One region of the Aerococcus sp. 150760013-2 genome, then DNA from elsewhere that is predicted to be linked to it. Evidence: predicted binding sites of a transcription regulator. Region 1 holds the regulator's gene; the other holds the start of a gene.
The links. Region 1 encodes NrdR, which represses ribonucleotide reductase genes. Its sites were predicted from a motif close to ACACNATATATNGTGT; they were not measured.
Positions count from the first base shown of each region.

Region 1 (10,922 bases):
GTCATCTGACTGACGGTCATGACCTTCGTTACCGAGATGTTCGGAAGTTTGGCCGGATTCATATGGTTGAAAAGGCGGATACTGAAGCGGAAATTGCCAAGTTGAAATTAGGTCCTGAGCCAAAAGATTTAACTGTTGACTATCTGCAAAAGCGTTTTGATAAGACAACCAGACCCATCAAGGCAGTGTTGTTAGACCAAGGGGTTATTGCGGGAATTGGCAATATTTATGCAGATGAAATCTTATTTGCAGCGAAAATCCACCCTGAACAAAACGCTAGATCATTATACGACGAGGAAATACAAACCATTATTTCTGAGAGTCGTAGGATTATGGCGTCAGCCATTGAAGTTGGTGGGACAACGATTCGAACCTATACCAATACCTTTGGTGAGAATGGTCGTTTTGCCGATTATTTAAAGGTCTATGGGAAAAAGGGCCAACCCTGTCCACGATGCGGCACTGAGATTGAGAAAATTAGCGTGGTTAAAAGAGGGACGCATTTTTGTCCACATTGCCAGCGCATTCACCTTGCAGTGAAATACATTACATCATCTATTTAAACGTAGAACGGAGGCACTATGAGTCATATTTTAGGACTAACCGGCAGTATTGCCACAGGTAAATCAACAGCAAGTAAATTTTTTAAGAAAGCCGGGTTTCCAGTCATCGATGCAGATTACGGGGCGCGGGTGGTTGTTGAACCAGGACAACCAGGCTTAGAAGCGGTTAAAGCGCATTTTGGAGAGGATATTGTCTTTCCAAATGGGGTTTTAGACCGTAAGAAACTAGGCCAAATTATCTTCTCAGATGATAAGGAACGAGAGAAGCTGAATGAATTGTTACATCAACCTATTCGCGACTGGTTAAACAGTCAAAAAAACAAGTATGAAGCGGAAGGACATGAACTGATTGTCATGGACATTCCTTTATTATTTGAAGGAGATTTCGTGGATGCATGTGACCAGGTGATGGTTATTTATGTGTCAGAAACCATTCAGTTAGACCGGTTAATACAGCGGGATAACTTAACTTCAGTTGAGGCGTTTCAACGAATGACTAGTCAAATGTCCATTGAACGAAAAGCCATGATGGCGGATGTGGTGATTGATAATTCGGGGTCTATTACAGATACTGAACAACAATTGGATGCATGGGTCGGCATCTCTGGCTTTCAACCGCTAAAATAGTGGTTTAATAGCCTTTGTGCTATAATAAATCGAGCAATTATTCAAGTATATTAAAATTGAAAGCAGAGGTGTCAAATATATGCAATGTCCAAATTGTGCTTCAACCAATTTAAAAGTAATTGATAGTCGACCAGCGGAGAATAATACCTCTATTCGTCGACGTCGAGAGTGCTTAGACTGTGGCGCCCGTTTTACCACTTTCGAGCGCATCGAACGAACACCCTTATTAGTCGTTAAACGTGACGGAACTAGAGAAGAGTTTTCTCATGAGAAAGTTTTGCGTGGCCTGATCCGCTCTGCTGAAAAGCGTCCTGTATCAGCTGACCAACTTGAACAGTTAGCCAATGATGTTGAATCTGAGCTGCGGTCTCGTAGCCAAAATGAGGTACCAGCTTCTGAAATTGGGGAATTATTGATGGCGGCTTTACCAGATATTGATGAAGTGGCTTATATTCGTTATGCTAGCGTATACCGACAATTTGAGGATCCGACTGTTTTCCTAAGAGAAATCGAACGGTTAAGAGGGCGGAATGACCAGGGTGAAGGCGATGCGAAACCTGAAGAATCAAACCAAGATCATGTAGAAGACTAAATATTTCATAGAAGGGAGGGTAATGCCAGTGACATACCCATGGCAAAATTTAGATCCAAAAGGGCTTGTTCAAATTACCCAACCCCACTGGATTTCAGATATTGACCAGCAAGTCCTACTTCATCTATACCAACCCATTATTGGCGGCACTGCTTACGCCTTTTACCAGACTTTATATGCCAATATTCAACTGTCTGACTTTGCCTCAATCCCTTTGCGCCACTTCGATTTGATGGAACAAATGGTGGCTGGTAAGGAGCAATACGTGAAGGCCAGACGGCAACTTGAAGCAATTGGCTTATTACAAGTTTTTGAAATAAGTAGTCATCAAAATCAAGATGATGTGACGACGATTTATCAATTGCAAGCACCTTTGGATTCTAAGCACATTTTCTCTGACCCGATTATGTCTAGTCTTTTAATGGGCCGGTTGGGTCAAGACCGCTATCAATTGATGCTAGACAAGTTTTCAATCAAAATGCCAGTAGACTTGAAATCAGGAGATTGGACGGAAGTGACTGCTACTTTCCAAGATGTCTACCGATTACCAAGTCAATACTATCCCATTTCGGATGAGATTGAGGATAAGTTGGTAGCTAAAAATAGTCAAACCAAGGCAACTACAATCACTAGTTCAACCTTAGATATGAACACCTTAAAAGAGTTGCTGCAATCGTCATTCATCTCTGAAAAAGCTATTACAGCTGAAGTGAACGAGATGTTTGTATCCTTACATCAACTCTATGGTTTTGATGAGGTGGACTTGAAAGAATTGGCCTTATCAGCGACTGATCTAAGGACCAATACGATTGACGTACGCAAGTTGCAGCGCCTGGCTTTAGACAAATCGAGCAGTCAAACAGGTATAAGCAATGTTCAGCCAGCAAAGGCATCTACACAAGGGACTAGTAGCGGTTTAACGGACCGGATTACAGTTTCAGAGGCCAAAGGTCGCCAGCAGGCAGATCAAGCTGATCAACAATGGCTAGGGAAAGGGCTCTCAAAAGAAGAGTTGTCATTTTCTAAATTGGCTAGGTCTTATCCACCAATTGCCTTTGCCAAATCAATTAAGGAACAAAAGAGCGGCTATCTCACTAAGTCCGAGGGGAACGCCATTACTGAGTTAATCCAGTCAGAAGTAATTCAGCCGGCGACCTTAAATGTAATGGTGCAATTCTGTTTGATTGAGTTGGAACAGAACCGGCTGACGCGCTCATACCTAGAGAGTGTTGCTGATGACTGGCGTCAAAACAAGGTGGTTGAGCCTGAAGAAGCCATGTTATACTTGAAGCAACGTAAACAGAAGAGTGCTGAAAATTATGAAAAACGACAAAAAAACCGGATGGCTAAAGGTCGTTATCAGACGCAGAAGCAGTCAGTTAAACCAAAATGGTTAGACCCTGATTCAAGACAGGATAAATATCAAAAACCAGTGGTGGCGCCAAAGGCAGGTGACCAAGAAGGGCCTAAGCAAGACACGGCAGTCAAGCAAGAAAATAAGGCATCCTTAAGTGCGCAAGAAGCAGAAATTCAACAATTACTGCATTCATTAAATCAAAAAGAAGGTGAGTAAGTATGGCTGACAACAACCAAATGAAAAATGTGGGGGACTCATTAAAACAGCAGTTCAACCGCAACCCCATGTTCAAAGAGCGACAAGCAAAAATCGAAGGCATTGTTCAAAGTGATCCAGATGTCCAGGCTTTTCTTGCCAAACATCAGTTAACCTTTGAAGATGAAATCGTGAAGAAATCATTTTCAAAATTATATGAGTTTGCGCGCGAGAATGGTAACGATGCTTTGGGCCAAAAGAAATTCGTCCAATATGCGCCAAATTTGATTATGAACGTGAACTTTATCGATGTGGATTATCATCCAACTGAAGCCTTTATCCAACAACAAGAGGCCGAAGAATTGAACAAGCGGGTGACTATGGTCTCTATGCCGAAAAGTCTGCGGTCAGCTTCTTTTGAAAAGATGACGAAAGATGACTATCAAGACCGATTTGAAGCGATTCAAAAGAGTCTACAATTTATTTCAGCCTATACCAGTAAGCCAAATGCCTATCATAAGGGTTTGTACCTACATGGGCAATTTGGGGTTGGGAAAACCCATATCCTGGCTGCTTTAGTAAATACTTTGGCTGAGCATGGGGTCAAATCTACCTTGGTACATTACCCGGAATTGTTAGTAGATCTGAAATCACGTATCCGGACCAATACTGTTGACCAAAGAGTCAATGAAATCAAGCAGGCGCAAGTGCTAGTGTTAGATGATATTGGTGCTGAATCTAATAGTGAATGGGTCCGCGATGATGTGCTGGGTGTTATTTTGCAATACCGGATGCAAGAGCAGTTATCGACTTTCTTTACCTCTAATTTCTCAATGGCTGAGTTGGAAGAATTTCTAACGACGACTAGAGAAGGGGTAGATGTGGCAAAATCAGCTCGTATCATGGAAAGAATCAAGTATTTAAGTGAAGAAATTACAGTTGGAGGTAGAGACCGTCGTAACGGTTAATACCTTCTTTTTTATTGCCATTTTCACAGCAAAATATTTGTACACTTAACTTTAAAATGATAAGCTATACTTATATCATATATAGAAGCTAGATGAAGGAGGTGAGTGAATGGGTGGATTAAGAAAGTTCCTTCAAATCCTATTTTCACTCTTAGTTTTATTAGCGGTAGTGGCAACAGCTGCAGTCATTTATCCAATACCATACGTAAGTGACTTTGTTGACCAATATATTGTGTCTAATCAAATATTAGTGAATACGGTCATTGTGCTATTGGCACTTGCATTTATTTATTTTGCGGTTGCTTTAATTTGGGCATTGGTCGCACCAGCAAAATCACGTACCTTGAAAGTAGCTAATGATTTTGGTGAGGTGAAAGTAAACCGTGATACAGTTGTACATGCGGTACACCAAGAGTTATTAGATGTGAAAGAAGCGTCTAATAAAAATGTGACAGTGAAATTTGGACGCAAACCAGAAAATACTAAAGTCACTGTTGATTACGCTACAGATAAAAACCAAGCAGTTCAAGCGATTTCTGATCAAATCGAAGAAAAAGCAAGACTTGGTGCAGAACGCGTTTTAGGGACAAATATTCAAAATGTAAAAGTATCTGCCGCACCGTATGATGCGAGCCAGGTAAGCCAACAAAGTCGCGGTCAAAACCAGGCGCGCGTTAGATAATCTTGGTCAAATAGGACCGAATTTTGATAGGGGGCACAGAGCATATGAAACAACCACCACGTAGTTGGTATCCATATAGAAATCGTATTATTGGCGGACTGATTGCTTTCATTTTTGGTTTACTGTGGATGTGGTTAGGTTTTGGACCTGCCTTATTTATCCTAGTATTCTCAGTAATTGGATACATTGCAGGGGCATATTTTGATGGTCAAATTGACTTAGAAAGCTGGTTCTCATTTTTCAATTTTTAGCGTCATATCGTTTGAGTTAAGTAGATAAATTTGCTATGATGATTAAAACTTATTGGTTATATAATTTAATAATAAAAGAAATGGGGTATTTTACATGTCAGAAAACGTAAAACACACAAATGATTTAACTTTTGAAAACCGTGTATTGGAAAAAATTGCTTTTTATACAGTTCAAAACATTGATGGTATTTTAGAGTTAAAAGGCAACTTTACTTCAGGAATTATGAACTTCTTCTCAAACGGCGAAGACGAAACTAAAGGTGTTAGCGCAGAAGTTGGTAAAAAAGAAGTAGCTTTAGACCTTGAAGTGATTGCTGAATATGGCAAAGATATTCCAGCCGCTTTTGACAAAGTGACTAAAGCAGTGAAAGAAAACGTTCAACAAATGACCGGTTTAACGGTTGTTGAAGTGAACATGAACGTAAACGACGTGTTAACACGAGCTGAGTATGAACGTGACCAAAATGAACAAAAACGTGCAGCTGAGCAACAACGTCGTCAAGCAAACCAAAGTGGTCAATACACTGACGGTTCACGCGTACAATAATTTTCACCTACAGGAGGCGAATTTACACTCGTCTCTTTTTCTTTGAAATCGCCTATGTGAAACGGTTTCTTATGAATTTTGTTTGACAATTATAGGCTCGATGCTTATACTTATTTTGAAATCAGATAACTATATCGATGATAAGAGACAAGCTTTAGGATTGGACATTAGGGACAAGTTGGTTAGTGAGAAACTTGCAAGATCATATAGCGAACCACTCTTTAGATAGCACCGAAACAGATGGCATTATGCACATGTGATAAGGTGTACGGGTTGCCCCCATTATCAGCAATTGAGGATAAGGTATGCCCTGCATACATTATCGAACTTGGGTGGAACCACGCATATTGTTTATTAGCGTCCCATTCTAGTCTTTTAGGCTAGGATGGGGCTTTTTTATTTTTCAAAAGGAAAAAGGAGGAAAAACATGATTGACTTAGTATTCCCAGATGGGGCTAAAAAATCATTCGATGCAGGTGTGACTGGTCGTGACGTTGCTGCATCAATTAGTAACTCATTAGCAAAACGCGCATTAGCGGCTAAAATTGACGGTGAATTGGTGGACTTAAATGCCCCAATTAATGAAGGTGGCGCGATTGAAATCGTTGACCCTAAACATGAAGATGCTTTAGGTATCTTACGTCACTCAACTGCTCATTTGATGGCACAAGCGATGAAACGTTTGTATCCAGGCATTAAATTTGGTGTCGGTCCAGCCATTGAAACAGGCTATTATTATGATACGGACCAAGAAAAACAAATTACTGAAGAAGATCTACCAGTAATTGAAGCTGAAATGGCTAAAATTGTAAAAGAGAATTATCCAATTGAACGTCGTGAAGTGACACGTGTTGAAGCAAATGAAATCTTTGCGGATGATGAATATAAATTGGAAATCATCGCAGATTTACCAGAAGATGAAACGTTAACAGTATACTCACAAGGTGAATTCACTGACCTTTGTCGTGGAATCCATGTACCATCAACTGGTTACATTAAAGAATTCAAACTATTATCTGTTGCCGGTGCATACTGGAGAGGTAACTCAGATAACAAAATGATGCAACGTGTTTACGGTACAGCATTCTTCGAGAAACGTGACTTGAAAGAATTCATCAAACAACGTGAGGAAGCTAAAGAACGTGACCATCGTAAATTAGGAAAAGAATTAGATATCTTCATGGTAAATCCTGAAGTTGGTTCTGGTTTACCGTTCTGGTTACCAAAAGGTGCAACTGTTCGTCGTATTATCGAACGTTACATCGTTGATAAAGAAGAATCACTAGGTTATGAGCATGTGTATACACCAATTATGGCAGATGTTGAATTTTATAAAACTTCTGGACACTGGGACCACTACCATGAAGATATGTACCCACCAATGGATATGGGTGACGGTGAACAATTAGTTTTACGTCCAATGAACTGCCCACATCACATGATGGTTTATAAAAATGATATTCACTCTTATCGTGAATTCCCAATTCGGATTGCGGAATTAGGTATGATGCACCGTTATGAAAAGTCAGGCGCTTTATCTGGTTTACAACGTGTACGTGAAATGACTTTAAATGATGCGCATATCTTTGTACGTCCAGACCAAATCAAAGAAGAATTTACGCGAGTACTGCAATTAATCAAACAAGTCTATGATGACTTTAATATTACAGACTACCGCTTCCGTTTATCTTACCGTGATCCAGAGAATACGGATAAATACTTTGATGATGACGAAATGTGGGAAAAAGCACAAGCAATGCTAAAAGAAACAATGGATGACTTAGGTTTAGAATATTTTGAAGCCATTGGTGAAGCAGCGTTCTATGGACCTAAATTAGATGTTCAAATGAAAACTGCTTTAGGTAACGAAGAAACAATGTCTACTGTTCAATTAGACTTCTTATTACCAGAACGCTTTGACCTAACTTACGTTGGCCAAGACGGTCAAGATACGCACCGTCCAGTGGTTATCCACCGTGGTGTCGTTTCAACAATGGAGCGTTTCGTAGCTTACCTAATCGAAGAATACAAAGGTGCCTTCCCAACTTGGTTAGCACCAGTTCAAGCGAAATTAATCCCAGTTAACGATGACGCACATGGTGACCATGTTGAAGAAATCCGTCGTCGAATGAAGGCTGCTGGTATGCGTGTTGAAGTGGATAATCGTAACGAAAAAATGGGTTACAAGATTCGTGAAGCACAAACCCTTAAAATTCCATACCAATTGGTATTTGGTGACAACGAAATCGCTGAAAACACAGTAACAGTACGTCGCTATGGTTCAAAAGAAACACTATCAATGCCGTTTGATGAATTCTTAGCGCAATTAGAACAAGACATCAAAGAATATAAATAAAGGGTGCGAGCCCCGACGCTAAGAAAGGAACCGTTGGAAGATGAAGACAGTAGATGACACAGTCAGCTATAACTTCATCTGAAACGCAGTCCTTTCTGGAGGGACGAACCCGACTAAAGGGTGTAAGCGAGACCGCTAAGCTCAACAACTATTCTGAAGTGGACTTGAGATGGTCGAGCGCACCCGACTAAACAGGGTTAGAGAGTCGACGCCCTACTGATATAAAGGTAAAAAAACGCCAATAACACTTGTTATTGGCGTTTTTTACTATGCACAAATAAAAAGAGAGATTGAATTTTCACCCAATCTCACTGCTATTTCTATAAATATAATTCCCCGGCTTGTAATACGGGCTCTAAGTGACCTAATGGAATGGTTGCCATACTTGGGCGTAAGGTTCCTTTATTTTCATCGCGTCCTTGGATTACCAATTTGGCGTCGTCTTGACGGTAAATGTTGATCCCTTTAACGATTAATTGTTGGGTTTGGTCACTAGAATAACGGTTGAATAATACCGCTAACTTCACGAAAGGTAATTGCGTCATCATTGGGTAGTCACCCATAGAGTCGCCAAATACCATAGCTGGTTGCTTGCCGTGATCAGCTACCATGAAGTTTTTAATCACTTCTACTTTTCCCAAGCCCTTAGTGATAAAGGTGCCTTCTTCTAGACGTGAATCCATAATGCCATTTTCATCCACGTCGTAGCACTGGCCGAAAACTTGGCTTGCGTCTAAGTTGAAAGGTGCTTCAGTGACCACTGAACGAACCAAGTCAATTGGACTAGCGGAAATGACATAGATGGTGATGTTGTTGTCTTTAAGCACTTGCCATAAATGTAAGATTTCATCTGGGATTCGAATCCCTTGTTCGAAAGAGGCTTCTACTTTTCCGACCTTGCTCTTAATATGTGGGCTAGAAAATAGTCGGCGTAGGGCGATTGGTTTATTCAAAGCATCTTGGAATACAGCTACAGATAGGGCTTTAAATTCTTCAACAGTATAGCCTTTAAACCAGTAAATCGGAGAGTTTTCGCCTGGGGTTCTTCGGAATTCACTACCTGCTAGTTGGTAGAACAAACGCAATTTCGCTGCAAATTCGTTGAATTGGGTCCATTCCTTCACTTGTTCTAGTGGCAAGCGTTCGTTCTCGTCTAGGGCGATATAGTCGGTATATAAGAATTGGTATTGGGCGATGATGTCGTCCGCCAAATCAATATAAGTTGCCATATTTTTTGAATTCGGGAAAATAGGTTGGTTGAAATTCATTGGGCCTGTAGTTAAGACGTCATAGAATTCATCTGGTGTCATCTTGTAGGCCAAGTGATCAATCATATACATCATCAGATGGTCTTCAATATCATGCATGATTGTAGTGTTGTCAAAATCAAATATAGCGTATTCAGTATCTTGCTTGCTTACAATTGCTTCTGAAGCTGATTCACGAATCACTGTATTCAGACGTTGGATAACAAAGGGGTCCCATTTTTGTTGGTTGATATTTAATGGCATAAAAATCTCCTCGCATGTTTATAAATAAATTGATTTATCACTAACTTACATCACATTATAAAGTAAGCGTAATAATTTCATGTAAAATCTAAGTCATAATTAAGTAAATGAAATCTTTACCTGAAGTCACACTCTGGGTCGTGGTGGTTATAGACACCAATCGTCTCTAGAAATGATTCGATTGTGGTTGGCCCGACAAATTTAAACCCGCGTTTCTTCAGTAATTTCATCAGCGCTTTATTGATTTCGTCTTCTTTTCCGTCAAATTCGACCACCAATTGTTTTGCTGTTTGGTAGATGAAATCTCTAAAACTTGGGAAATGAGTATCCTCCTCGATTGCTAGCGCACACTTGGCGTTATTTATCATAGCTTGGATTTTTTGGCGGTGACGAATGATCCCTTCATCAAGCATAAGCCGGTCAACATCAGCTTCATCAAACTTGGCCAAGGCCTCCAGGTCAAAATCAGCAAAAGCTGCTCTTAGTGCTGGCCGTTTTTTCAGGATAATAGCCCAGGATAAACCAGCTTGCATGGATTCTAAGCACAGGGCCTCAAAGACTTCCTGACTAGTGGGTTTATCTTGACCCCATTCCTCATCATGGTAAGCAATCATGTTTGGGGTATTGGCAAATTGACAGCGTATGACCATGAAAAAACTCCTTCACCTTGCAAGTTTCACTAGGATTTCTTAGTGTGTCCAAATTATAGCAAATTTAATCCAATTATAATAGTTGGGTTCGTTATAAACGATTACTCTTGATTAAAGTAAGGTATTATCAATATCTTGAATCCTTCAATATAATGAAGTTGTGAAAAGAAAATAATTTGATATGGGGGAAGAGTATTATGAAGCATTTTGTGAAGTTGGGGTTGTTGGGTTTATCGGCCATGGTGCTTGCAGCGTGTTCTAGTGATAGTAGTGAGGACACTACTATTCGAGTCGCGACGTCACCCGGTCCTTATAGCGAGTTATTTATAGACCAAGTGGCCCCTAAGTTAGAAGAAGAAGGCTATACAGTTGAAGAAATTGAGTTTACGGATTTGCGGTCAGCGGATGTTGCCTTACAAGAAGGGTCAGCAGACTTAAATGTTGACCAACATTCCTTGTATTTAGCCAACTTCAATGAAGAAGCGGGTGCAGAACTAACGGCTGTGACACCGGTACCGACTGTGCCAACAGGTTTGTTCCCAGGTACAAAGGATGATTTGGCTGCTGTCTCAAACGGGGACCGTGTGGGTATCCCGGATGACCCATCAAATTATACGAGAGCT
Region 1 is NZ_JBSEYI010000002.1:16,856-27,777, forward strand. Features, by position in the region: gene mutM (DNA-formamidopyrimidine glycosylase) at 1-563, shown strand, start outside; gene coaE (dephospho-CoA kinase) at 582-1,190, shown strand; gene nrdR (transcriptional regulator NrdR) at 1,270-1,782, shown strand; gene ACUW85_RS01330 (DnaD domain protein) at 1,805-3,355, shown strand; gene dnaI (primosomal protein DnaI) at 3,358-4,302, shown strand; gene amaP (alkaline shock response membrane anchor protein AmaP) at 4,412-4,984, shown strand; gene ACUW85_RS01345 (DUF2273 domain-containing protein) at 5,029-5,235, shown strand; gene ACUW85_RS01350 (Asp23/Gls24 family envelope stress response protein) at 5,330-5,782, shown strand; gene thrS (threonine--tRNA ligase) at 6,210-8,138, shown strand; gene ACUW85_RS01360 (HAD family hydrolase) at 8,459-9,649, opposite strand; gene ACUW85_RS01365 (DNA-3-methyladenine glycosylase I) at 9,766-10,299, opposite strand; gene ACUW85_RS01370 (MetQ/NlpA family ABC transporter substrate-binding protein) at 10,497-10,922, shown strand, end outside.

Region 2 (10,922 bases), on a different contig from region 1:
TGTATCAAAAGATACTTGAATCGATATAGTTCATGATGACGAAAGCTGTCGCAGGTCCACGAAGGTCAATTTACCGTCGAGGGTAAACCAACGTAAATGGTAGTTGCCAGCTTCTTTAACCGCGAAGGCTGTTTCTGACAGGATATTTTCCTTTGTGATGTTAATTATCAAGTTTTCTGGTAACCACTTTTCTAAAATACAGAAGCAGGATTAGCTTCAAGTAATTGTTCTACAAATGCATCGACGATATATTGCTTCATATACTTTACGCCTGCAATATGGAATATCTCTTGCGATTAATTTAGTGGATATTTCAAAAATGTAAATAGGTGATTGTCGTATAGGCATCGACATGGTTAATTTGAGTGAAAAAAAACCATGATGATCATCGGATAATGGATGCCACCATGGTATAAGGAATTAATAAGTATGTTCTCTAAATAAACTGATTACGCGTCCTAAAATTTGTACGTCTGGTAAAATAATAGGCTCTAAGCTATGGTTTTCTGGTTGTAGGCGAATATACCCATCCTCTTTAAAGAATCGTTTACAAGTAGCTTCACCTTCGTCTGTCATGGCGATTACAATATCACCATTTTGGGCAGACAATTCTTGACGAACGATAACGAAGTCTCCGTCTAAAATACCTGCTTCAATCATTGAATCACCACGGATTTTCAGCATAAATAGGGATTCTGATTGGTTTTTCAAAGTAGGCGGAATAGGGAAATAATCTTCAATATCTTCAACGGCAGTAATTGGTTGACCGGCAGTTACCGTACCAATCATTGGGATACCTTGACTAGATACACCTAGTAATTCCAAGCCTTTTTCTGTGATTTCCATAGCACGCGGTTTAGTCGCATTCCGAAGTAGATAACCTTGCTTTTCTAATTGAGAAAGGTGGCCATGGACTGTAGAAGTTGAAGATAGGTTCACGGCTTCACAGATTTCCCTTACTGTTGGGGGGAACCCTTGACTTTGAATGTTTGAATAGATACATTTTAGAATTTGTAGATGACGTTCTTTCATTAGCTGTACTCCTTTTTTGTGGGTTATGAGTTCTAACTATTCACGTTTTATTTATAATCAGTATAGCACATACGTTCGGTCAATACAAACGTACATTCGATGAATGTGAAAATACTGACCAATATTCCTCTGATAGCCTAGTGTTTGGTATAATAGAGGGCATAATCATACACGTAATAAGATAAAAGAGGTGTCAAACATGGGAAATAAGGGTTTCTTATTTATTTTTAACCAAGCTGCTGGGAAAAAGAAGAAGGCCGATATAAATGCATTGGTATTAGACCGGGCTTCAAAAGCAGGATTGAATAAAGACGATATCTTTTTAGTGTATTCGACATCAAAGGCGTCTAGCCAATTTTTGATTGACCGTTTTTCAGAAAAATATCGAGATGGGGTAGTTGTTGCCTGTGGTGGCGATGGAACTGTCCATTCAATCGGGAATTTGATGATAAATACTGCGCTTACTTTTGCTATCTTGCCCTTAGGTACTGGGAATGACTTATATACGGGCTTATATGGCAACCGTTCGGTTAAAGACCAGATTGACCATATTTTTAAGGGTAAAACGAGCGAAACGGATGCCATTTATATTCCTGAATTAGACTTATATGCTATGAATATTTTGAGTGTTGGCGCCGATGCGAATGTTGTTTTTCAAGCCAATGACTTTAAAGAAAAGCATAAATTCTTGCAAAAATACGCCTACATGGCTTCAATTCCAAAGGCCTTACAAGCAGGTACGGCATTCGATATTCGCCTAACAGCCAGAAAAGAAGGGGCAGAGTTGATGCTGATGGATGGGCCATATATTCTTGCCGCATTGTGCAATGGGGTTATGTATGGTGGAGGTTTTCAGATCAACCCTGATGGTCAAGTGAATGACGGCCTTCTAGAATTGGTTTATGTACAAACTATGCCTAAGCATAAAATATTGGCTGTCTTATACAAGTTTTTCGCTGGAAAGCACGAAGATTTGGCAGAGCTAGATAATGTAATATGTGATGAAGTAGTTTATGCCAGTAAGGATGGCAGCCCGATGGTCCTGAACTGTGATGGGGAAATTTATCAATTACCAATATTTACCTGTCAGGTGAAGAAACACGCTTATAAACGGATTATTTAGAAAATATATGTAGTAAAAAGACCGACTGGTTTGATGACTACCCTTGCGAGCGAGCTAGGGGGAGCAATCTGCCAATCGGTCTTTTTGTATATTCAGTGATGAGTTTTTAATATCGACACTTAAACGATTTTTGTTGGTGTGACAAAGATCGTTTTTTGTTCAAAGTAATTCACGAATCCAGGTTTACTTCCGTTTGGTTTTTTCACGTGTTTTACTTGCGTGTAATCAACGGGCACATTATTGGATTGGCTATATTTTGAAAAGGCTGCGGCTAATTCAGCTGCTTGGATGATTTCAGCTTCACTAGGTTCATCGGTTTCTAAAATAACATGTGAACCAGGAATATCCTTGGTATGGAACCAAAAGTGGTTTTTATTGGCCTGGCGCATGGTTAATTGGTCGTTTTGTTTGTTGTTTCGACCAACTAAAATCCGGTTACCTTCCACTGTTTTATATTCACGCGGTTTAGCTGAGCCATTATTTGACCGTTTTTTCTTATCTTGTTTTTGTTTTTTAAGATAACCCTGGTCAATTAATTCATCCCGTATATCCGCCAATTCATTTGGTTCGGCGAAGTTCAATTGGGTTTGGATGGATTCTAAATACTGGATCTCAGCTTCAGCAACGACTTTTTGTTTTTCGATATGATTGATGGCATTCCGTAGTTTATTATACTTATGGTAGTATTTCTGCGCATTTTGTGACGGTGTTAAGGCAGGGTCTAAGCTAATCGTAATGGGTTGATCATTGTCGTAGTAGTTGGCTAAAGTTACTTCAGTTTGGCCTTTTTCAATTTGGTAAAGGAAGGTTGTCAATAATTCACCTTTTAACTGGAAAATGTCGGCCTTAGATGATTTCTCCATATCCTGGTTTAAATTAGCCAACCGTTTGTGTTGATGAGTCAGATTCTTCTCAACGACTTGAATAATGGCATTACCGACTTGACGGACATAATCATGCTTACTCTTCTCTGCATAATAAGCCGTTAATAGGGCGCTCAAATCGTCATAATGACTTTCTTCCCCTGAAATTGTTGTGTAAGGGAAGACTAAGAAATGTTGCTTATCATCTTGGACCACTAAGGTTGGATTTGGATTTTCAAAGTCCGCACAGAAGTCTTGAATCACTTGATAAGGTTTACGACTATCTTTTTCAATTAAGCTTGCCAATTCAATTGCTGAATCACGACCTAATCCCATAAGTTGACTCTGTAAGAATTTAGCTGTCATTAAGGACTTGTCGGATTCAAAGTTTTCGCCAACCTTAAAGGGATTAACCTGGTTTTGGATTGGGGGCAGTTGGTAAGTCGCCCCAGGTAGGATCGTTCTAAAAGTATTTTGGTACATGGGCACATGTTTGATGGCATCGATAATCTTTTTATCCTTATCTAATAAAAAGATATTTGAATGACGACCCATAATTTCAACAATCAATTGTTGCTGGCTAGCGTCGCCTAATTCATCTCGTCTAGTTAAATTGAAGAGGATAATCCGATCATTGTCGTACTGTTCAATGCTATCAATAATGTTCCCTTCAACATACTTACGCAATACCATAGTAAAGTTTGGTGGGGTTTCTGGGTTATTATAAGCTTGTTCTGTGACTTGGATACGCCCAAAACTTGGATGGGCTGAAATCAATAATTTGTGGTTTTTGCGATTTGCGCGAATTGTTAAGACCAACTCCATATCGTATGGCTGTTGGATTTTATGAATGCGTCCGCCCGCAAATGTTGTGTTTAATTCTTTAATCAGTGCATGGGTAAACATACCGTCAAATGACATGTAAGCACCACCTTCCTAGCGTTTCATTATAAGGGATATTGGCGATTTTAGCAAAAGTTGCGATTTTTCGCTGACAAGATTTTTTCTAGGCAAAAATGCTCATATTCCAGATATTATGCTTGTCATTTTTCTCATGATTTGTTAATATTTGTTTAATGAGATATCAAAGACGAAGGGAGCCACTCAAATGTTAACTGCTGTGCAAACAATGAAATACTGGCAAAGCCACATGAATTAGTTGTATCTGCACGAGTGCGCATAGATACAACTTCAGTTTTCTGGACTGTATTTATGTGGAGACAAAATTTGAGCCTTTCAAAATAACCCCCACATAGACATGATAGTAATGATTTATCAATCAACTATGTGGGACCCAGCGTCCTACAGTTTAGAGTGGGGCGTTTTTTATTGTCAAAATTAGGAGGAAAGACATGAAGAAAATTTCAAGTATGGGTGCGGTATTAGTGCTTGCCCTTTTTGCATTATATCTAGCAATGCCAACCCTTATTGCAAAACGAGAAGGGCTAGAAGCTACAGGTCAAGAGGTGGATAAATCTCAATTAGTGGAAACAGAAGAAGACATCACTATCGGTTTATTACAATTTATCCAACATCCTTCATTAGACCAAATTAAAGATGGTTTCTATGATGGCATGGCTGAGCGTGGCTATGTAGATGGTGAAAACATCACAATTGACTACCAAAATGGCCAAGGAAACCAATCTGATTTAGCCATGATTGCGAATGCTTTTCTTGCTGAAAATGCAGATATTTTAGTCGGCATCGCAACGCCAGCTGCTCAAGCTTTAGCCAATGCTGCTAACGGCGATCGTCCGGTAATCTTATCTGCGGTATCAGACCCAGCTAACAACGGTTTTATCGCTTCTGATGAAAAACCAGGGGCTAATGTAACAGGGGTTACAGATATGGCACCAGTTGCAGAACAATTTGATTTAATGCAAGAAATTTTACCAGATATGGAAAATGTCGGCATTATTTACAATTCTTCAGAATCGAATGTAACCAAAACGGTTAGTGAAGCCAAGGCTGAAGCTGAATCAAGAGGATTGAACGTAGTAGAATCTACCATTACTTCAACAAATGACCTAGCATCAGTTGCTGAACAATTGGCTGGCCAAGTGGATGTTATCTGGGTACCAAATGACAATACAATTGCTAGTGCTATGGATACCTTAATTCAAGTAACAGATGCAAACGGCATTCCAGTTATTCCAGTAGTAGACGCTATGGTTGCTGACGGTGGGTTAGCGACAGTTGGTATCAACCAATATCAATTCGGTTTAGATACAGCGACAGTAGTAGCAGATGTCATTGAAGGCGCAGATACAGCAACTTATCCAATTATCTATAATGACAAAACAGATACCTACATCAATACACCTAAAGCTGAAGAATTGGGCTTTGAACTACCAGAAGAATTGATTGATGCGGCAATTGATGTTAACAGTGACGAATACGCTGAATTAGTTGGCGAATAAGGAGGGGACCATATGGACATGATAATTAGTGCTTTTTCTCAAGGGACAATCTGGGCTGTAATGGGTCTTGGAATCTATATTACTTTTAGAATTTTAAATGCACCGGATATGACAACTGAAGGGTCGTTTGTATTGGGTGGTGCCATTGGTGCCCAAATGCTTTACTTTAATATTGATCCTTTTACGACATTGTTGATTTCATTTTTAGCAGGTATGGCTGCAGGTGCTATTACAGGGTTTTTAGTAACCCGCTTGAAAATTAATCCGTTATTAGCAGGGATTATTACCATGACAGGGATTTACTCAATCAACTTGAAAATCATGGGTAAGGCCAACATGTCATTATCAACGGTGACGACTTTAAAAAACGCGATTGCTGGTTCATCCTTGCCACGTAATGTAGATACCATTGTGATTGGTTTAATCGTTGTGGCAGCTATTATTTTCCTGTTAACTTACTTCTTTAAAACAGAAATGGGGCAAGCTTTGATTGCAACAGGTGATAACATGCAAATGGCTAAATCACTAGGGATTGAAACGTCAGAAATGACTATGCTTGGTTACATGCTAGCCAATGGATTGATTGCTGTGTCAGGTTATATTGTCTCTAGTGATAACGGCTATGCTGATATTCAAATGGGTGTTGGTACTGTTGTTATCGGTTTAGCTTCTATTATTATCGGGGAAGTCCTATTCCGCAATGTGAAATTAGGGGTTCGTTTTATCACAATCCTAGTTGGTTCAATTATTTACCGTTTACTATTAACGATTGTCTTAATGATGAACTTTGAAGCGAATGACTTCCGTCTATTCTCAGCAATTATCGTTGCTTTATGTCTGGCAGTTCCAACCATTCAAAATAAAGTGGCTGACTACCGTGAATACAGAAAGGTGGCTAAATAATGACGACCTTATTAGAAATTAACCAAGCGAGAAAAGTATTTAACAAACGAACACCGGATGCCTTTGCAGCCCTAGATGACTTATCATTAACAGTAGAGAAGGGCGACTTCATTACCATTGTTGGGGGTAACGGGGCAGGGAAATCAACCCTATTGAACGCCATTGCCGGCACCTTCCTGTTAGACTCCGGTGCCATCACTTTAAACGATAAAGATATTAGTCGTCTTGCTGAAGAGGACCGGGCTAAATTTGTTTCCCGTGTATTCCAAAACCCGTCAATGGGGACAGCACCACGTATGACCGTTGAAGAAAACTTATCATTAGCTTTGAAACGCGGTCAAAAACGAGGTCTAGGTTTAGCTATTAAAGAGGACAACCGCAAACAATTCCAAGAGGCATTAAGCCAATTGCATTTAGGCTTAGAAAATCGATTGGATGCTGAAATCGGCTTATTATCCGGAGGGCAAAGACAAGCGATTGCCTTATTGATGGCAACTATCACTAAACCAGAAATTTTACTATTAGATGAACATACAGCAGCTTTAGACGCAAAGACATCTAAACGTATTCTAGAAATTTCATCTGACCAAGTAAAAGACCATAACCTAACAGCCTTAATGATTACTCATAACCTACAAGATGCCTTACTATATGGTAACCGGATGATTCTTTTACACCACGGTAAAATCATTAAAGATTTTAGTAAAGAAGAAAAAGACCAGTTAACAGCAGGTGATTTATACCAAATCATGGCTGACTTGGCTGAATCAGACTATCAAGAACAAGAAAGTTCTATTTAACCAAATAAAAGCGTCACAGTCCAAATCCTTAATCATGATGATGAGGAAAAGGGCGTGACGCTTTTTTTTATAAAAATGACTGAAGCTTATCCTTCAGTCGTTTCATTTAATTTGATTAAACTAATTTTGCTAAACGGTCTGGTTGGAAACCGTAGAAAGCTTCTTCGTTTTCAGCAACGATTACAGGTACAGATTGGAAGCCCATGCCTTTAACTTCAGCTAATGCTTCTTCTGATTCTGTAATATCGATTGTTTGAAATTCGATTTCTTTTTCAGTTAAATATTTTTTTGTGAAATTGCATTGCATGCAATTTGGTTTTGTATATACAGTTACCATTATTATCCCCCTAAATATGCCACATGTAGTTGTGATTTATCTTATGAACACAATATATAGGGTTTATAGTCCTGAGTCAAGTTGTTTAGCTTAAATTCTTTTAGCAAAAAATGTAACTCGTTCTAAAAGCTTGATGTATGGGAATTTCCAAATCTATCAAAATTTAATGAGGATTTAGAAGTGCAAATTTGGTACTTCATTCATTATTAATGATCGAAACAACCAAGTTCAAATTCTACCAAAAATAAAGGCCTTTGTCACTTGTAACTTGAAAACAAGGGGGACGATTTTATAATGAATCAAAATCAACTATTTAGAACGGTTTGATTCTACTATAACTCGAGGAAATTACCAATATGACCAATTGGATGAATTGGTGGCCCAAAGCCGCGCGCAAGCCCGTGACGCAAGTGCTAGATGGGAAACACCGATTAACCTTGAAAAAACTGGTTTAGATGACCATGCTGTTCAAATTCCAGTGTATCAGTCCTATCAAGCAATTTTAGAAAATCCACAAGTATCTGATATCAACCGACCAGGTCAATCATATATCAACTATAGATGGGCCGATATTCAGACAGCGGAGTAGGGTAATGACAGATAATCTAACGTAATAGACGGTACTTTCAAAATTCCGTGTAAAACTGTTTATCATTTTGTCATAAAAAACTTTTCTTCTTTGGCGATTTTGTATATAATAAGTACTGTTCTCATTATATTGTAATAATTAAGAACAGAAAGTAGGAATTAACATGAATGCACAAGAATATATTAAGGTCACTCAAGAAAAATGGCACAAGCAATACGAAGCTGAACCAGAATTCATCCAAGTTTTAGACGAATTCTTAGATTCTGTTGCGCCAGTAATTGAAGAGCATCCTGAATATGTAGAAAAAAACATTCTACAAGTTCTAGCGATTCCAGAAAGAATCATTTCTTTCCGTGTTCCTTGGACAGACGATCAAGGAAATGCTCAAGTAAATACTGGTTACCGAGTACAATTTAACTCAGCGCTAGGACCTTATAAAGGTGGGCTTCGTTTCCATCCTACAGTAAACCAAAGTATCTTAAAATTCTTAGGTTTTGAACAAATCTTTAAAAATTCACTTACCGGCCAACCAATCGGTGGTGGTAAAGGTGGTGCTGACTTTGATCCAAAAGGTAAGTCAGACAACGAGATTATGCGATTCTGCCAAAGCTTTATGACGGAATTACAAAAATATATCGGTCCAGATAAAGATGTACCAGCCGGTGATATCGGTGTTGGTGGACGTGAGATTGGCTTTTTATTCGGCCAATACAAAAAATTACGTGGCTTTGAAAATGGTGTCTTAACTGGTAAACCATTATTATATGGTGGATCATTAGCACGTACTGAAGCAACTGGATACGGTGCTGTATACTTCTTAAACGAGATGTTAAAAGCTAAAAACGATACAATTGAAGGTAAACGCGCGATTATTTCTGGTGCGGGTAACGTAGCTATCTACGCTGCTGAAAAACTTCAAGAACTTGGCGGTACAGCGATTTCAGTATCAGATTCAACAGGTTACATCATCGATGAGACTGGTATCGACGTAGCCCTTTTACGTGATGTAAAAGAAGTTCGCCGTGAACGTTTAACTGCATATGCAGAAGCTAAATCTACAGCAAGCTACTTTGAAGGTTCTGTTTGGGACCACGAAATTGCAGCTGACTTAGCAATCCCGGCAGCAACACAAAATGAAGTGAAAAAACCACAAGCTGATCAATTAGTTAAAAATGGCGTGAAATTCATTTCTGAAGGTGCTAACATGCCTTTAGATGCACCAGCAACAGAAACGTTATTAGCAAATGATGTTTACGTTGGACCAGCGAAAGCTGCCAATGCCGGTGGTGTAGCAGTTTCAGCACTAGAAATGGCACAAAATAGCCAACGTCAAAGTTGGACATTTGAAGAAGTTGACGGCATGTTACAAGATATCATGAAAAATATTTTCAGCGAATCGAAAGAAGCTGCAAGCACATACGGTAAAGAAGATAACTTAATTGCCGGTGCAAATATTGCTGGTTTCAAAAAAGTTGCAGACGCAATGATTTCTCAAGGTTTAGTATAATTCAAATACATTACACACGATGTGTAAGCGAGAGGTTGGCTAATATGGTCAACCTTTTTGCGTGTAAAGGGTTAGGCATATTCTTTTACTAGTGCTAGAATGAAAGAAAAGGGGTGAAGTTTGTGACATTATCAAAGGTTGATTTGAATTTAACGGCTGTTAAAAGACTTATACCAGTTCGTGACGAGGACGCCTATAAAAACCTGTTTGGTCATGTCCTGATTATTGCGGGGAACCATGCCATGGGTGGAGCTGCCCAATTGGCGACCATGGCTACAGTCAATTCGGGGGCAGGTTTAACCACGATTGCAACTGATTCAGCTAACTTGCCCGCTATCCATACTGTTTTGCCGGAAGCCATGATTATCGATTGGACGGATGTGTTTGCTGTCAAGAAGATGATTGAGAAAGTGGATATATTGTTGGTTGGACCCGGATTTGGGATGGATAATCTGGACTTATGGAAGCTAATCAAAACCACAATTGCATCCTCTAAACGCTCATTGAAGATCATCTTGGACGCAGATGCTTTAAATTTACTGGCGGCAGATTTGGCAGAAGATGAGGATAAGAAAATCCAAGAATTACTTTCCCCTGATAATCAACATGAAATCATTTTGACACCCCATCAAGGAGAATGGCGTAGACTAACTGCAGGAAAAGTCCGGGCCGACGACCAAGAGGGTATTCAAAATTGGGTAGACCAAGCGGGTACTATCCTAGTATTAAAAGGGTCATCAACGGAAATTTATGTGCCAAATGAGCCGGTAAGTTACCGAAATCCTGGTGGTAATCCTGGCATGGCAACTGGCGGTATGGGTGACACGCTAGCGGGGATGATTGCTGGTTTAGCAGGTCAATTAAACAAAACTGCAGATGCAGTTAAGCTGGCGGTTTTCTTACATTCCTACATTGGTGACCAGCAGTATGAATACCATTACGTCGTCCTACCTAGTCAAATTAGCAAACAAATTCCATATGCAATGAAAGAAATCTCAAAGAAAGAAATTTAAAAGTACAGTTAGAAAGTGTGATGAAATGGCAAGTAGGAAATCGCGATATAATAACCCTTCAGCGGGCATATTAATTTTAACCCGGGAATTGGATGGAAAAAAGCAAGTCCTGTTACAACACAGAGGGCAAACGGAAATGTTAGCGAATGTGTGGGATTGTATATCTGGACATGTTGAAGCGCAGGAAACGGTACGCCAAGCCATGGTTCGAGAAGTCTATGAAGAATTGGGCATTCAAATTCAGGCAGACGATTTAGAATTTGTGGGTCTAACCCACCTACGTGTAGATGATGAAACTACTTACTATAATATTTATCTGACGAGCAATCGATTTG
Region 2 is NZ_JBSEYI010000001.1:49,934-60,855, forward strand. Features, by position in the region: gene lexA (transcriptional repressor LexA) at 421-1,032, opposite strand; gene ACUW85_RS00255 (diacylglycerol/lipid kinase family protein) at 1,232-2,155, shown strand; gene ACUW85_RS00260 (NFACT RNA binding domain-containing protein) at 2,275-3,939, opposite strand; gene trpX (tryptophan ABC transporter substrate-binding protein) at 4,371-5,438, shown strand; gene ACUW85_RS00270 (ABC transporter permease) at 5,451-6,341, shown strand; gene ACUW85_RS00275 (ABC transporter ATP-binding protein) at 6,341-7,141, shown strand; gene nrdH (glutaredoxin-like protein NrdH) at 7,257-7,478, opposite strand; gene ACUW85_RS00285 (hypothetical protein) at 7,855-8,067, shown strand; gene gdhA (NADP-specific glutamate dehydrogenase) at 8,231-9,574, shown strand; gene ACUW85_RS00295 (NAD(P)H-hydrate dehydratase) at 9,697-10,587, shown strand; gene ACUW85_RS00300 (NUDIX hydrolase) at 10,613-10,922, shown strand, end outside.
Region 2: a site for NrdR is predicted at 7,526-7,541, ahead of nrdH (glutaredoxin-like protein NrdH). Genes of this name have one in related genera too.